Regions from separate parts of the Erwinia sp. AC075 genome, predicted to be linked through region 3. Evidence: predicted binding sites of a transcription regulator. Region 3 holds the regulator's gene; each other region holds the start of a gene.

Region 1 (4,503 bases), 1.0 Mb from region 3:
CATCGATCTGCATTGCTTCCAACACGTCACGCGTCTGATAAGCAATCGACTCCAGCGTGGCACGGATGATGTGGTTAGCATTCGCACCGCGCGTCAGGCCGAAGATCGCGCCACGGGCATACGGGTCCCAGTAAGGAGCACCCAGGCCGGTAAAGGCAGGCACCATATAAACGCCGTTGCTGTCCTTCACCTTAGTCGCAAAGTACTCGGAGTCGGTTGCATCGCCGATCAGTTTCATCTCATCGCGCAGCCACTGGATAGAGGCACCGCCGATAAATACCGCGCCTTCCAGTGCGTAGTTCACTTCACCGCGTGGGCCACAGGCGATGGTGGTCAACAGGCCGTTGGTTGAGGTCACCGCTTCGGTACCGGTGTTCATTAACATAAAGCAGCCGGTGCCGTAGGTATTTTTTGCCATACCCGGCTGAACACACATCTGGCCGTACAGCGCCGCCTGCTGGTCACCGGCGATACCGGCGATTGGAATACGCGTACCGCCTTTACCACCAATGTTGGTCTGGCCGTACACTTCAGAAGACGATTTCACTTCTGGCAGCATTTCACGCGGGATATCGAGGATATCCAACATGCGCTGATCCCACTCCAGCTTGTGGATGTTAAACATCATGGTACGCGAGGCGTTGGTGTAATCGGTGATGTGCACCCGTCCCTGCGTCATTTTCCACACTAGCCAGGAGTCAACCGTACCGAACAGCAGCTCGCCACGTTTCGCACGATCGCGTGAGCCTTCCACGTGGTCGAGGATCCACTTCACCTTGGTACCGGAGAAGTAAGGATTAATCACCAGGCCGGTGGTGTGCTGGATATACTCTTCCAGCCCTTCTTTTTTCAGTTTTGCACAGTAGTCAGCGGTGCGCGGATCCTGCCAGACGATAGCGTTGTAGATCGGCTTGCCGGTCTCTTTGTCCCAGATAATGGTGGTTTCACGCTGGTTGGTGATACCGATCGCGGCAATCTCGTCTGAACGAATATCGGCATGCGCCAGCACTTCTACCAGCGTGGAGCTCTGGGAAGCCCAGATATCCATCGGGTCATGCTCAACCCAGCCGGGCTTAGGATAAATTTGCTGAAATTCGCGCTGGGAGACGGCAACGATGTTGGAGTCATGATCCAGGATCACGGCACGAGAGCTGGTCGTCCCCTGATCGAGCGCGACAATGTATTTTTTTTCTATGGTCATAATTCATTCCTGATGGTGTAAAGGGTTAGCACTTACGCTTTACGCTGCTCAGCACGCGCTATCGTCTTCTCGTCTTTCTTTACTACAGCTGCGCCAGGCAGGTTACGGGCAATCAGATAGCGATAGCCAACTGCGCCCAGGCTGGCACCCACAATCGGTCCAAAGATCGGCACGAGGAAATACGGGATATCACGGCCACCGGTAAAGGCGACGTTACCCCAACCCGCAAGCCAGGCAAAGAGTTTCGGTCCGAAATCACGCGCCGGGTTCAGTGCGAAGCCGGTCAGTGGACCCATTGAGCCACCGATTACCGCAATCAGCAGGCCAATCAGCAGCGGAGCCATCGGACCGCGAGGCAGGCCGTTACCGTCATCGGTCAGCGCCATAATCAGGCCCATCATCACCGCGGTGATCACCGCTTCAACCAGGAAGGCCTGGCCAACGCCGATGTGCGGATTTGGATAGGTGGAGAAGATCCCAGCCAAATCGAGGCTCTCGATACTGCCGCGCACCATCTGATGCGATTGCTCGTAATCAAAGAACAGATTGTAGTAGAGACCGTAAACCAGTGCGGCGGAGCAGAAGGCACCGGCGATTTGTGCCAGAATGTACGGCACAACTTTACGGCGTTCGAAATTGGCGAACAGGCAGAGTGCAATGGTCACTGCAGGATTCAGATGCGCGCCGGAGATAGCGGCGCTGAGGTAGATGGCCATCGCAACGGCAATCCCCCAGATGATACTGATTTCCCACTGACCAAAACTTGCACCAGCCAGTTTCATGGCGGCGACACAGCCGGCACCAAAGAAGATAATGGTGGCGACACCAAGGAATTCGGCGATGCACTGCCCTTTGAGCGTGCTTGTTGCTGTCTGACTCATGATGACATTTCCTGAAGGCGAGGTTTAATGTTGTACTTCGTTTTTTTCTCACTCCCTGAGCCGCCCAAATCTTATGTAGGGCTGATGTAAATTTATCGTTAACGAGCATAAACGAGAAATAGCGAAATCAAAAGTTGTGTGCTGTGTCATAAAAATGAGCGTTTTCGCGTCTTTTTGCTTTCCTGAAACAACATTTCAATTTTCCATTTGGTGATTTTTATCCCAAATCGTTAACATTAGCCCCGCAAATACTGCGGGTAATGTTGCAGATTCCAGGTCTATGCTGAAAATTGTTACAGTCTGCACCCTGTGCGGGTTCGCTACTGGACTTGGGGCGCGGGTCTACTTACAATCGGGGAAGCGTTGTTATCCGTGGAATCCCGGCTTATCCCCTCATGATCTGCGGCTGGCAACATCAACGCCTGGCGATTTGGAGAGGTCTTTTACAATGTCATTTGAAGTGTTCGAGAAACTGGAAGCGAAAGTACAACAGGCGATTGATACCATCACCCTGTTACAGATGGAAATTGAAGAGCTGAAAGAGCAGAACAACAACCTGAATCAGCAGGTTCAGCAGGCTGCAGGGAATAGCGAATCAGTGGTGCGTGAGAACCAGCACCTGAAAGAAGAGCAGCTTGTCTGGCAGGAGCGTTTGCGCGCCCTGTTGGGAAAAATGGAAGAAGTCTGATTTAACGGTCAGCAGAGAAACGGGTGCCAGTGGCACCCGTTTTTTTTATTCGATATCGAGCGGATCTTCGGAAAGGATAATGCCAGTGTTGTCGGCGTAGAGATGATCGCCGGAGAAGAAAGTGACGCCACCGAAGTTGACGCGAATATCGCTCTCGCCAATGCCTTCACCCGCAGCACCGACCGGAATGGCAGCAATCGCCTGAATGCCAATATCCAGCTCTTCCAGATCGTCAACCTGACGTACGGAACCGTACACCACAATGCCTTCCCATTCGTTCTGCAGTGCCAGCCTGGCCAGCGCCGCATCAATCAGCGCACGACGCACTGAACCGCCGCCATCAACCAGCAGCACACGACCTCGCCCGTTTTCCTCCAGCAGATCGTACAACAGCCCGTTGTCCTCGAAACATTTTACCGTGATGATTTGCCCGCCAAACGACGTACGGCCACCGAAGTTTGAAAAGAGCGGTTCAACGACGTTCACATCTTCGTGATAGATGTCGCAGAGTTCAGAAGTATCATATTTCATAAGGGTTTCGTCTGTTTGCCACAGGAACTCTAAGTATATCGCTTTCTCGCCGCTGTTGGCAAAATCATCAATTGTTAAAAGTTGCGATGAGTCAAACACATCGCAGTTAATTGAGGACCAGCCCGAGCGAGAAAAGCAGGTTGAGTAACAGGGCGGATTTCACGGTTTTCGCCAGCATAGGACGCATGGCAACGGCGGAAGGCTGCTGCGTAATGTAGCGGGCCTGTCTGAACAGCAACGGTGCGGAGAGCAGGAATAACCAGCCGGCGAGATTCAGCGAAGTGAGCAGGGCAAAAACCGCGCAGCACAGCACGGCCGCGGTGAGGATCAGCTGATGATAGCGCCTGGCGCCACTCGCCCCTAAGCGCACCGCCAGGGTAAACTTGCCATGCTGCTGGTCGCTTTCAATATCGCGCATGTTATTGACGTTAAGCACCGCGACCGCCATCAGCCCACAGGCTGTGGCAGGTAACAGCAGTAGCAGGGAGAGTTGATGGGCCTGAAGATAGTAGCTGCCCATTACCCCAAGCCAGCCGAAGAAAATTAATACCGACGCATCGCCCAACCCTAAATAGCCATAGGGTTTCTTGCCGACGGTGTAAGCGATGGCGGCGACGATCGCCACCGCGCCCAGCGCAATAAAGCCCAAAAAATCGTTTACCGACTGGCAGGCGCGGATCACCAGCGCGACGCCGGATATCACCGTCAAGGCCACGGTGAGGATCAGGGCACTGCGCATCTGCTTCTGACTAATCGCGCCTTTTTGCATGCCCCGCAGTGGCCCGATGCGGGCCGGCGTGTCGCTGCCTTTCAGGGCATCACCATAATCATTCGCCAGGTTGGACAGAATTTGCAGTAGCGCGGTGGTGAGCAGTGCCAGCACGGCGGTGCCCGCATTAAAATGTCCCTGCCACCAGGCCAGCGCGGAACCGGTCATCACCGAGGCACAGGCCAGCGGCAGCGTGCGCAAACGCAGGCTTTCCAGCCAGGCGCGGGAAGAAGATATTGCGGTCATCGGGTGCAGATTATCCGTCATAGCGGCAGGTCCTGGCTGAGGGAAGACGTCGCGCTATGGTAGCGTCTGCGACGGGCCAGAGAGTTATTCCACGTCAAGGATGCAGCCGCCGGGAAGGGATTTCAGGCAATAAAAAAGGAGGCCGAAGCCTCCTGATAGGTCGATTTTCGCCGCGCGGTTACAGAAT
Region 2 (4,503 bases), 940 kb from region 3:
AGGTACTGTAGTCACCACAAGCGCAAATTGTTCACTGTCGATGTGAAGGACTCTCATGATCGAACTCAAACACCTGCGGACGCTGCAGGCGCTGCGGACAACCGGTTCGCTGGCGGCCGCGGCGGCCCAGCTTCACCAAACGCAGTCGGCGTTATCTCATCAGTTCAGCGACCTGGAACAGCGTCTGGGCTTTCGGTTATTCGTGCGTAAAAGCCAGCCGCTGCGCTTTACGCCCCAGGGCGAAATCCTGCTGCAGCTGGCGGAACAGGTGTTGCCGCAGATCCAGCAGGCGCTTCAGGCCTGCCACGAGCCTCACCAGACTACGCTGCGCATCGCCATTGAATGCCATAGCTGTATCCAGTGGCTGACGCCGGCGTTGAGTAATTTCCGCCAGAGCTGGCCTCAGGTGGTGATGGATTTCAAATCGGGCGTCACCTTCGACCCTCAGCCTGCCTTGCAGCAGGGCGAGCTGGATATCGTGCTGACCTCCGATATTCTGCCGCGCAGTGGCCTGTTCTATTCGCCGATGTTTGATTTTGAAGTGAGGTTAGTGCTGGCCCAGGATCACCCGCTGGCGAAAGTGGACCATATCTCGCCGGAAGATTTGGCGAATGAAGTGCTGATGATTTATCCGGTGCAGCGTCAGCGTCTGGATATCTGGCGACACTTCCTGCAACCGGCTGGCGTCAGCCCGGCGCTGAAAAGCGTTGATAACACCCTACTGCTGATCCAGATGGTGTCGGCCGGAATGGGGATTGCGGCACTGCCACATTGGGTGGTGGAAAGCTTCGAACATCAGGGACTGGTGGTAACCAAAACGCTGGGTGATGGCCTGTGGAGTCGGCTGTATGCCGCCGTGCGCGATGGTGAACAGCGTCAGCCGGTGACCGAAGCCTTTATCCGTTCTGCCCGCCAGCATGCCTGCGATCATCTGCCGCTGGTCAGAGACGCTTCTCAGCCCGGTGCCGCACTGCCCTCTCCGCTGACCCACTCCTGATTTACCTGCCAGCCTGAATCGCTGGTGGGTTTTCCTGTATCAACGGCCATTTGTCACTATAATGCGCACAACAGCCTTTGATCCCTGATGAGATTTTTATGACTAATAACGACGTTCTGCGCAGCGTGCGCTTCATGCTTAACCTGAGCGATGCGCAGGTTGTGGCAATTTTGGCGCTGGCAGAAACAGAAGTCACCGAAGCCGAAATCAACAGCTTCCTGAAGAAAGACGATGAAGACGGTTTCCGTGAATGCCCGGATGTGATTATGGGCTACTTCCTGAATGGCCTGATTTTCCAGCGCCGCGGCAAAAGTGAAGATGCACCAGAGCCGTCCATCGAGCGCAAGATGACCAATAACATCATGATGAAGAAGCTGCGCGTGGCGTTCGATCTGAAAACCACCGACATTCTCGACATTCTGAAGATGGCGGATTTTGCGGTGGGACAGTCTGAGATTGGGGCGATTTTCCGCAAGCCGGGTCACAAAAACTACCGCGAGTGCGGCGATCAGATCCTGCGTAACTTCCTGAAAGGACTGACCATGAAAATCCGTCCTGCGGTTGTGCCAAAAGCCAAGTAAGTCATAACGGGCAGCAGCAGTCTGCCCGTTTTTCCTGCCCGTTATCCCCGCACGTTCCCCATGCTATCGGCCTTTCACGATCCAGTGTCGGTGCACCAGCAATGAAGCGAAAATAACCGCGGCACCAATAATAAAGCTCGGCCAGTGTGGCTGCTGCTGCCAGATCGCCAGGTTCACCAGCAGTCCGGCGGGCACATGCATGTTGTTCATGATCCCCAGCGTGCCGGCATCAACCTGCGTCGCACCATAGTTCCACATAAAGTAGCCCAGCCCAGACGCCACCACACCCAGCCAGATCAAAATGCCCCACTGCAGCGAAGTTGTCGGTAATTTTTGCGGATTTCCCCACATAAACCACGCCACAACGGCAATCATCGCCGCGCCCAGATAGAACCAGGAGAACGCGGTGTGCTGCGGTACCGGCCGGATTTCCTGCAGGCGCTTATACCCGACCATGCCAATGGCAAAGATGAGGTTCGCCAGTTGCACCAGCATCAGGCCGAACCAGAAATGATCGCTGACTTTGTCGTAGCGGATGATAGCCGCGCCGCCCACCGCCAGCATCGCGCTAAGGGCATAGCCCCAGCGCACGCCGCGGCCGGTCAGCAAATCATAAACCAGCGTCACGTACAGCGGCGTCATCACCGTAAACAGCAGGAATTCCTGCACGCTGAGGTAGAGATAGGCCTGGAAACTGATCAGATACATGATGCCGAGCTGCAATGCGCCCACCGCCATGTACATCAGGATGGTCGAGGCCCGATAGCCACGCCAGCGCAGAAACGGCAGGAACACCACCGCCGCCAGCACTAGGCGCACTAATACCGAAAATACGCTATCGACCTGGCCCGCCAGGTATTCGCCAATCAGGCTAAAAGAAAATGCCCACAAAATTGTGGTGACAATCAGTAACGTCACAATGGAAGACCCTGCTGCGAAAAGTGCGCCCAGTGTAACGAAATGACCGAAGTTGCAGGAAAGTATTTAGTTTACATCTGGCGCTTTTTCATCCTTTCGCACTGTCATAAAAATGTAACATTTGCGTAAACCTTCACAGTCTCAACAGCAGAAAACCCCTATCCTGTGCGCGAAATGGAACATCCCTACGCCCTTTGACGGACGGATCGATGACGTGAGGCGTCCGCGGAGGTTAAAACAACAAGAACGTCGCCATTGGAGGCTTATATGTTAAGTATTTTCAAACCGGCATCTCATCAGCCGCGCGTTGAAGCCAGCCAGGTGGATCCGCTCTACCGCAAGCTACGCTGGCAAATCTTCCTCGGTATATTCTTCGGTTACGCCGCCTACTATCTGGTGCGTAAAAACTTCGCGCTGGCCATGCCCTACCTGATTGAACAGGGATTCTCACGGGGCGATCTCGGCTTCGCGTTATCCGGTATTTCTATCGCTTACGGTTTTTCCAAATTCATTATGGGATCGGTCTCGGACCGCTCTAATCCCCGCTATTTCCTGCCCGCCGGTTTGATCCTGGCCGCTGCGGTGATGCTGTTTATGGGCTTTGTGCCCTGGGCTACGTCCAGCATCATGGTGATGTTTGTCCTGCTGTTTCTCTGCGGCTGGTTCCAGGGCATGGGCTGGCCACCGTGCGGGCGAACCATGGTTCACTGGTGGTCACAGAAAGAGCGTGGCGGCATTGTGTCGGTGTGGAACTGTGCACATAACGTTGGCGGCGGCATCCCACCGTTGCTGTTCCTGCTGGGCATGGCGTGGTTTAACGACTGGAAAGCAGCGCTCTATATGCCGGCGTTCGGCGCGATTCTGGTGGCTGTTTTTGCCTTTGCGCTGATGCGAGACACGCCACAATCCTGTGGTTTGCCGCCGATTGAAGAGTACAAGAACGACTATCCGGTGGATTACGATGAGAAGCATGAAGAGGAGCTGACCGCTAAGCAGATCTTTATGCAGTACGTTCTGCCGAACAAACTGCTGTGGTACATCGCGCTGGCGAACGTGTTCGTGTATCTGCTGCGTTACGGCATCCTCGACTGGTCACCGACCTACCTGAAAGAGGTTAAGCACTTCGCGCTGGATAAATCCTCCTGGGCATATTTCTTCTACGAATACGCCGGGATCCCAGGAACGTTGCTGTGCGGCTGGATGTCGGACAAAGTCTTTAAGGGCAATCGCGGAGCGACCGGGGTGTTCTTTATGGTGCTGGTGACCATTGCCACGGTGATTTACTGGATGAATCCCGCAGGCAATCCGGGGATCGATATGGCCTGTATGATCGTCATCGGCTTCCTGATTTATGGCCCGGTTATGCTGATTGGACTGCATGCGCTGGAACTGGCACCGAAAAAGGCGGCAGGCACGGCGGCAGGCTTTACAGGTTTGTTTGGTTACCTTGGCGGATCGGTCGCGGCAAGCGCGATTGTCGGTTATACCGTGGATTACTTTGGCTGGGACGGCGGCTTTATCATCATGATTGGCGGCTGCGTGCTGGCGGTGATCTTCCTGCTGCTGACCATGCTCAGTGAAAACAAACATAAACAGCAGCTGAAGTCGGCTGAATAACGTGAGACCGCCCCGGATGCGGGGCGGTTATTACGGCTTACACGTTGTACATCTTGCGCAGGTAATGCGGCACCGCGTTATCCGCGTTGCTGCCAATCACTTCCAGCTCCGGCAGGAAATCTTTCAGGCGCTGGTGAGAGTTGCTCATGATGCAGCCTTTGCCCGCCATGCTCAGCATCTCTTTATCATTCATGCCGTCACCAAAGGAAATGCAGTCCTTCAGGCTGTAACCCAGCGATTGCGAGACGGCATCCAGCGCGTGGCCTTTAGAGACGCCACCCGCCATCACTTCCAGACAGGTTGGCAGCGAGAAACTGACGTTAACCCGGTCACCCCAGCGTGCGATCAGCGCTTCTTCCAGCGGGATCAGCAGTTCGGGCTTACCACAGG
Region 3 (4,503 bases):
AGCATCCCCTCTTGTGCCTGGGTGGTCAGGCTGAAACAGGCCAGCAGCATCAGAAACAGCTTTTTCATCACAGGGTTCCGCTACGATCATCGAACCGCATTCTGTGCCAACTCGCTGCTGACAATCAACCTTGGTGGTAAGGAGAAGCTGAAACAGGTCTCTTTGCCAGGCTGGCTGGTGATGTCCAGCCGGGTGTTGTGGTGGCTGAGCGCATGCTTGACGATCGCCAGGCCAAGCCCGCTGCCGCCGGTTTGCCGCGAACGGGCCTTATCGACGCGGTAAAAGCGCTCGGTCAGCCGGGGAATATGCTCTTGTGCAATGCCCGGACCGTTATCCTTCACCTTAAATTGCGCGCCCTGTGGAGTTCTCAGCCAGCTGATATCGATGCGCGTGCCGGCCGGCGTGTGGTTAACCGAGTTGTACACCAGGTTTGAGATGGCGCTGCGCAGCTGTTCATCATTGCCATACACCCGCAAATCCGCGTCCATCGTGAAGTGAATCTCGTGCCGGCCCTGGCTCAGGGTTTCCGCTTCACGCTGCAGCAGACGCAGCATCATCGGCACGTCGACTTTTTCCTGCAGATCCAGCGCCGGTGCGGCTTCAATCCGCGACAGGGTCAGCAACTGTTTCACCAGGCCGTCCATGCGGCGGGTCTGCTCCTGCATGGTGTGCAGGGCCTTGTCACGCAGCGGGCCTTCCATCACCGAATCGTTCATCATCTCCAGATAGCCCTGCAGCACCGTTAACGGCGTGCGTAGCTCATGGCTGACGTTAGCGAAGAAGTTGCGCCGGGCACCCTCAAGCTGATGCATCTGCGTCACATCACGGGCCACCAGCAGCCATTGCCCTTCCGAGTAGGGCATTACGCGGAATTCCAGCTGACGATTGCTGTTCAGCACCAGCGTCAGCGGTCGGGTAAAATCGCGCTGCCGCACATAGCGGGTAAACTCGGGATAGCGCAGCAGGTTAAGGATGTTCTGACCATTGTCTTCCGGCCAGCGCAGTCCCAGCATCTGTTGCGCCAGGCCGTTACACCAGAAAATGGTGCCCTCTTCTGTGGTCAATACCACCGCATCAGGTAAGGATTCGGCGCCACTGCGAAAGCGTTTGATCAGATGGCCCAGCTCACGCCGACGCCGGCGATTTCTCGCCTGCATCTGGTAAAGGCCATAAAAGAGAGGTTCCCAGCTGCCGCGCCCCGCCGGTGGCGTCATGCTGCGGTCAATCCACAGCCAGTGGGATAAACGAAGTAAATTAGCGAAATGCCAGCCCAAAACGGCTAACACCGATACCAGTAGCAGCCAGGGCAGGTAGCCCACCAGCAGCCCCAAAATCAGGGCCGGAAGGCAGGCGAGCACCACTTCCAGCAACAATCTCTTCCAGGAGAGGCGTTCCAACACGGTGAAGACTCCAGTGCGAACGATCAGTAACGTGCAGAGAAACGGTAACCTGTTCCGCGAACCGTCTGCACCATGCGATCGTGCCCGGTCAGTTCCAGCGCTTTACGTAAGCGGCGAATATGAACGTCAACGGTACGATCTTCGACGTACACGTTAGTGCCCCAGACATGATTAAGCAACTGCTCACGGCTGTAAACCCGCTCAGGATGGGTCATAAAGAAATGCAGCAGCTTGTATTCCGTCGGCCCCATTTCCAGCGGCTGGGTGTCTGACATCACGCGATGAGACGAAGGATCCAGGCTCAGTCCCTGCATCTCAATCACTTCTTCCACCGCCATTGGCGAGATCCTGCGCATCACCGCTTTAATCCGCGCCACCAACTCTTTCGGCGAAAACGGCTTGGTAATATAGTCGTCAGCCCCCACTTCCAGACCGCGAACGCGATCTTCTTCTTCACCGCGCGCCGTCAGCATCATCACCGGAATGTCGCGGGTCATCGCTTCACGCTTTAAATGCTTGATAAACTGAATGCCTGAACCACCCGGGAGCATCCAGTCCAACAGGATCAAATCAGGCCAGGGTTCGATAAGCAAATTGACCGCACTGTCATAATCTTCCGCTTCTATCGGTTGATAGTCATTTTGCTCCAGCACGAAACACAACATCTCACGGATTGGGGCTTCATCTTCGACTACCAGAATACGCTTAGCCATTATTGCTCCTGCTACTGTGACGGAATGTCACTGGATTTGCGGCGTCATTATGCGTCAGTTTTATGACAGTTTTATGAAAAAAGCACGGCCCGGGCCGCCGTTTAATAACACTTTTGTGAAGGTTACAGTCATTCAGACTGGGGTTTTACGCGTTGCTGTTTATAATCGTCGACTCTGCCTTGCGCCTTAAAGGGATCTCATGCGAATTATCCACACGTCAGACTGGCATCTGGGCCAATTTTTTTACACCAAAAGCCGCGCCCCGGAACATCAGGCTTTTACAGACTGGCTGCTGGCTCAGGCGGTGGAACATCAGGTAGATGCCATTATCATCGCGGGGGATATCTTCGACACCGGTTCGCCGCCCAGCTATGCGCGCGAGCTGTATAACCGTTTCGTGGTCAACCTCCAGCAAACCGGCTGTCAGCTGGTGGTGCTGGGTGGCAATCATGATTCCGTCGCCACGCTGAATGAATCGCGTGAGCTGCTGGCCTGTCTCAACACCCGGGTGATCGCCGCGGCCAGTGACGATATCGCCCAGCAGGTGGTGATCCTGAATAAGCGCAATGGCGAACCTGGCGCGGTCCTGTGCGCCATTCCCTTCCTTCGCCCGCGTGACATCACCGTCAGCCAGGCCGGTCAGTCTGGCCATGAGAAGCAGCAGACCCTGCTGGAGGCCATCACCCAGCATTACGATCGCTGCTGGCAGGCGGCGCAGGCCGAGCGGCAAAGGCTGGATTTACCGTTGCCGATTATTGCTACCGGCCATCTGACCACCGTCGGCGTGACCAAAAGTGATGCGGTACGCGATATCTATATCGGCACGCTGGATGCTTTTCCGGCCCAGGCATTTCCCCCGGCGGATTACATCGCGCTCGGCCATATCCACCGCGCGCAGCGCATCGCCAACACGGAGCATATTCGCTACAGCGGCTCCCCGATTCCGCTCAGTTTTGACGAGTTGGGCAAAGACAAAAGCGTGTTTCTGGTCGACTTTGCCGACGGCAAGCTGAGCCAGGTTGAAACGCTCTCCGTCCCGCTGTTTCAGCCGATGCAGATGATCAAAGGCTCGCTGGAGGAGATTGAGCAGCAGCTGGCCGCGATTGCGCCGCGTGAAGATGGCAAGCCGGTGTGGCTGGATATCGAGATTTCCACCCAGGCGTGGCTGAACGACCTTCAGCGGCGTATTCAGGAACTGACCCAGGAAATGCCGGTAGAGGTGGTGCTGTTGCGCCGCAGCCGCGAGCAACGGGAACAGGTTATCGACCGGCAAAACAATGAAACCCTCAGCGAACTCAGCGCGCAGGAGGTGTTTAGCCGCCGTCTGGCGCTGGAAGAAAATGAACAGCCTGAACGGCTGGCGCGGGCGACGGCGCTGTTCACCCTGACGCTGGCAGAAATTGATGATGAGGTGCAACCGTGAAAATCCTGACGCTGCGGTTCAAAAACCTCAACTCGCTTAAAGGCGAATGGAAGATAGATTTTACCGCCGAGCCCTTTGCCAGCAACGGTTTGTTTGCCATTACCGGCCCGACCGGCGCGGGAAAAACCACCCTGCTGGATGCCATCTGCCTGGCGCTGTACCACGAGACGTCGCGGCTGGGGAAACTCTCGCAGACGCAGAACGATTTGATGACCCGCGACACCTCAGAATGTCTGGCCGAGGTTGAATTTGAAGTGAAAGGCGTGGCCTGGCGGGCATTCTGGAGCCAGAACCGCGCACGCGGCGCGGTGGATGGCAATTTGCAGGCCCCGCGCGTCGAGCTGGCCCGCTGTGATGACAACAAAATCGTCGCCGATAAGGTGAAAGACAAGCTGGATATGCTGACGGCGCTGACCGGGCTGGATTTCGAGCGCTTTACCAAATCGATGATGCTGTCGCAAGGGCAGTTTGCCGCCTTTCTGAATGCCGATGCCAACAGCCGGGCAGAGCTGCTGGAAGAGCTGACCGGCACCGAAATCTACGGTCGCCTGTCCGCCAACGTCTTTGAACGGCATAAAAACGCCAAAGTGGCGCTGGATACGCTGCGTGCGCAGGCCAGCGGCATGGCGCTACTCGACGAAGAGCAACTGCAGCTGCTAACAACCCAGTTAGAGCAGTTGGTGTCGGATGAGCAGGTACTCACTTCGCAACATCAGCAGCACAGCCTTTTATGGCAATGGCAGCAGCAATATCACGCGGCCTTGCAGGCGCTGAAAGCGGCCGAAGACGATCATCAGCAGGCCGAAAGCGCCTGGCAACATGACAGCGGCGAGCTGGCGCGTCTGGTTCAGGCCGAACCGGCAGAAAAACTGCGCCCGCTCTGGCAACAACGCGAACAGTATCAGCAGGATGCGCATCAGCTCAGCATCCAGCTGCAGAACCTGTCCCAGCAAAAGGATCGGGCTCA

Evidence for each region. The regulator PhoB, encoded in region 3, activates phosphate uptake and scavenging genes when phosphate is short. The targets are predictions, from matches to a motif close to CTGTCATAAAACTGNCNNAT.
Region 1: AC0IXH_RS17055 (MIP/aquaporin family protein) is a predicted target of PhoB. The motif match lies at 2,226-2,245, and genes of this name have one in related genera.
Region 2: glpT (glycerol-3-phosphate transporter) is a predicted target of PhoB. The motif match lies at 2,598-2,617, and genes of this name have one in related genera.

Annotation. Positions count from the first base shown of each region.
Region 1 covers NZ_CEEDEU010000001.1:3,624,842-3,629,344, reverse strand. Annotated here, with positions in the region: gene glpK (glycerol kinase GlpK) at 1-1,201, opposite strand, end outside; gene AC0IXH_RS17055 (MIP/aquaporin family protein) at 1,234-2,082, opposite strand; gene zapB (cell division protein ZapB) at 2,531-2,770, shown strand; gene rraA (ribonuclease E activity regulator RraA) at 2,816-3,301, opposite strand; gene AC0IXH_RS17040 (1,4-dihydroxy-2-naphthoate polyprenyltransferase) at 3,408-4,337, opposite strand; gene hslU (HslU--HslV peptidase ATPase subunit) at 4,495-4,503, opposite strand, start outside.
Region 2 covers NZ_CEEDEU010000001.1:3,529,441-3,533,943, forward strand. Annotated here, with positions in the region: gene metR (HTH-type transcriptional regulator MetR) at 56-997, shown strand; gene AC0IXH_RS16600 (YehS family protein) at 1,096-1,578, shown strand; gene AC0IXH_RS16605 (carboxylate/amino acid/amine transporter) at 1,642-2,496, opposite strand; gene glpT (glycerol-3-phosphate transporter) at 2,764-4,113, shown strand; gene yigL (sugar/pyridoxal phosphate phosphatase YigL) at 4,151-4,503, opposite strand, start outside.
Region 3 covers NZ_CEEDEU010000001.1:2,593,928-2,598,430, forward strand. Annotated here, with positions in the region: gene AC0IXH_RS12380 (PstS family phosphate ABC transporter substrate-binding protein) at 1-68, opposite strand, end outside; gene phoR (phosphate regulon sensor histidine kinase PhoR) at 87-1,400, opposite strand; gene phoB (phosphate response regulator transcription factor PhoB) at 1,424-2,113, opposite strand; gene sbcD (exonuclease subunit SbcD) at 2,313-3,536, shown strand; gene AC0IXH_RS12400 (AAA family ATPase) at 3,533-4,503, shown strand, end outside.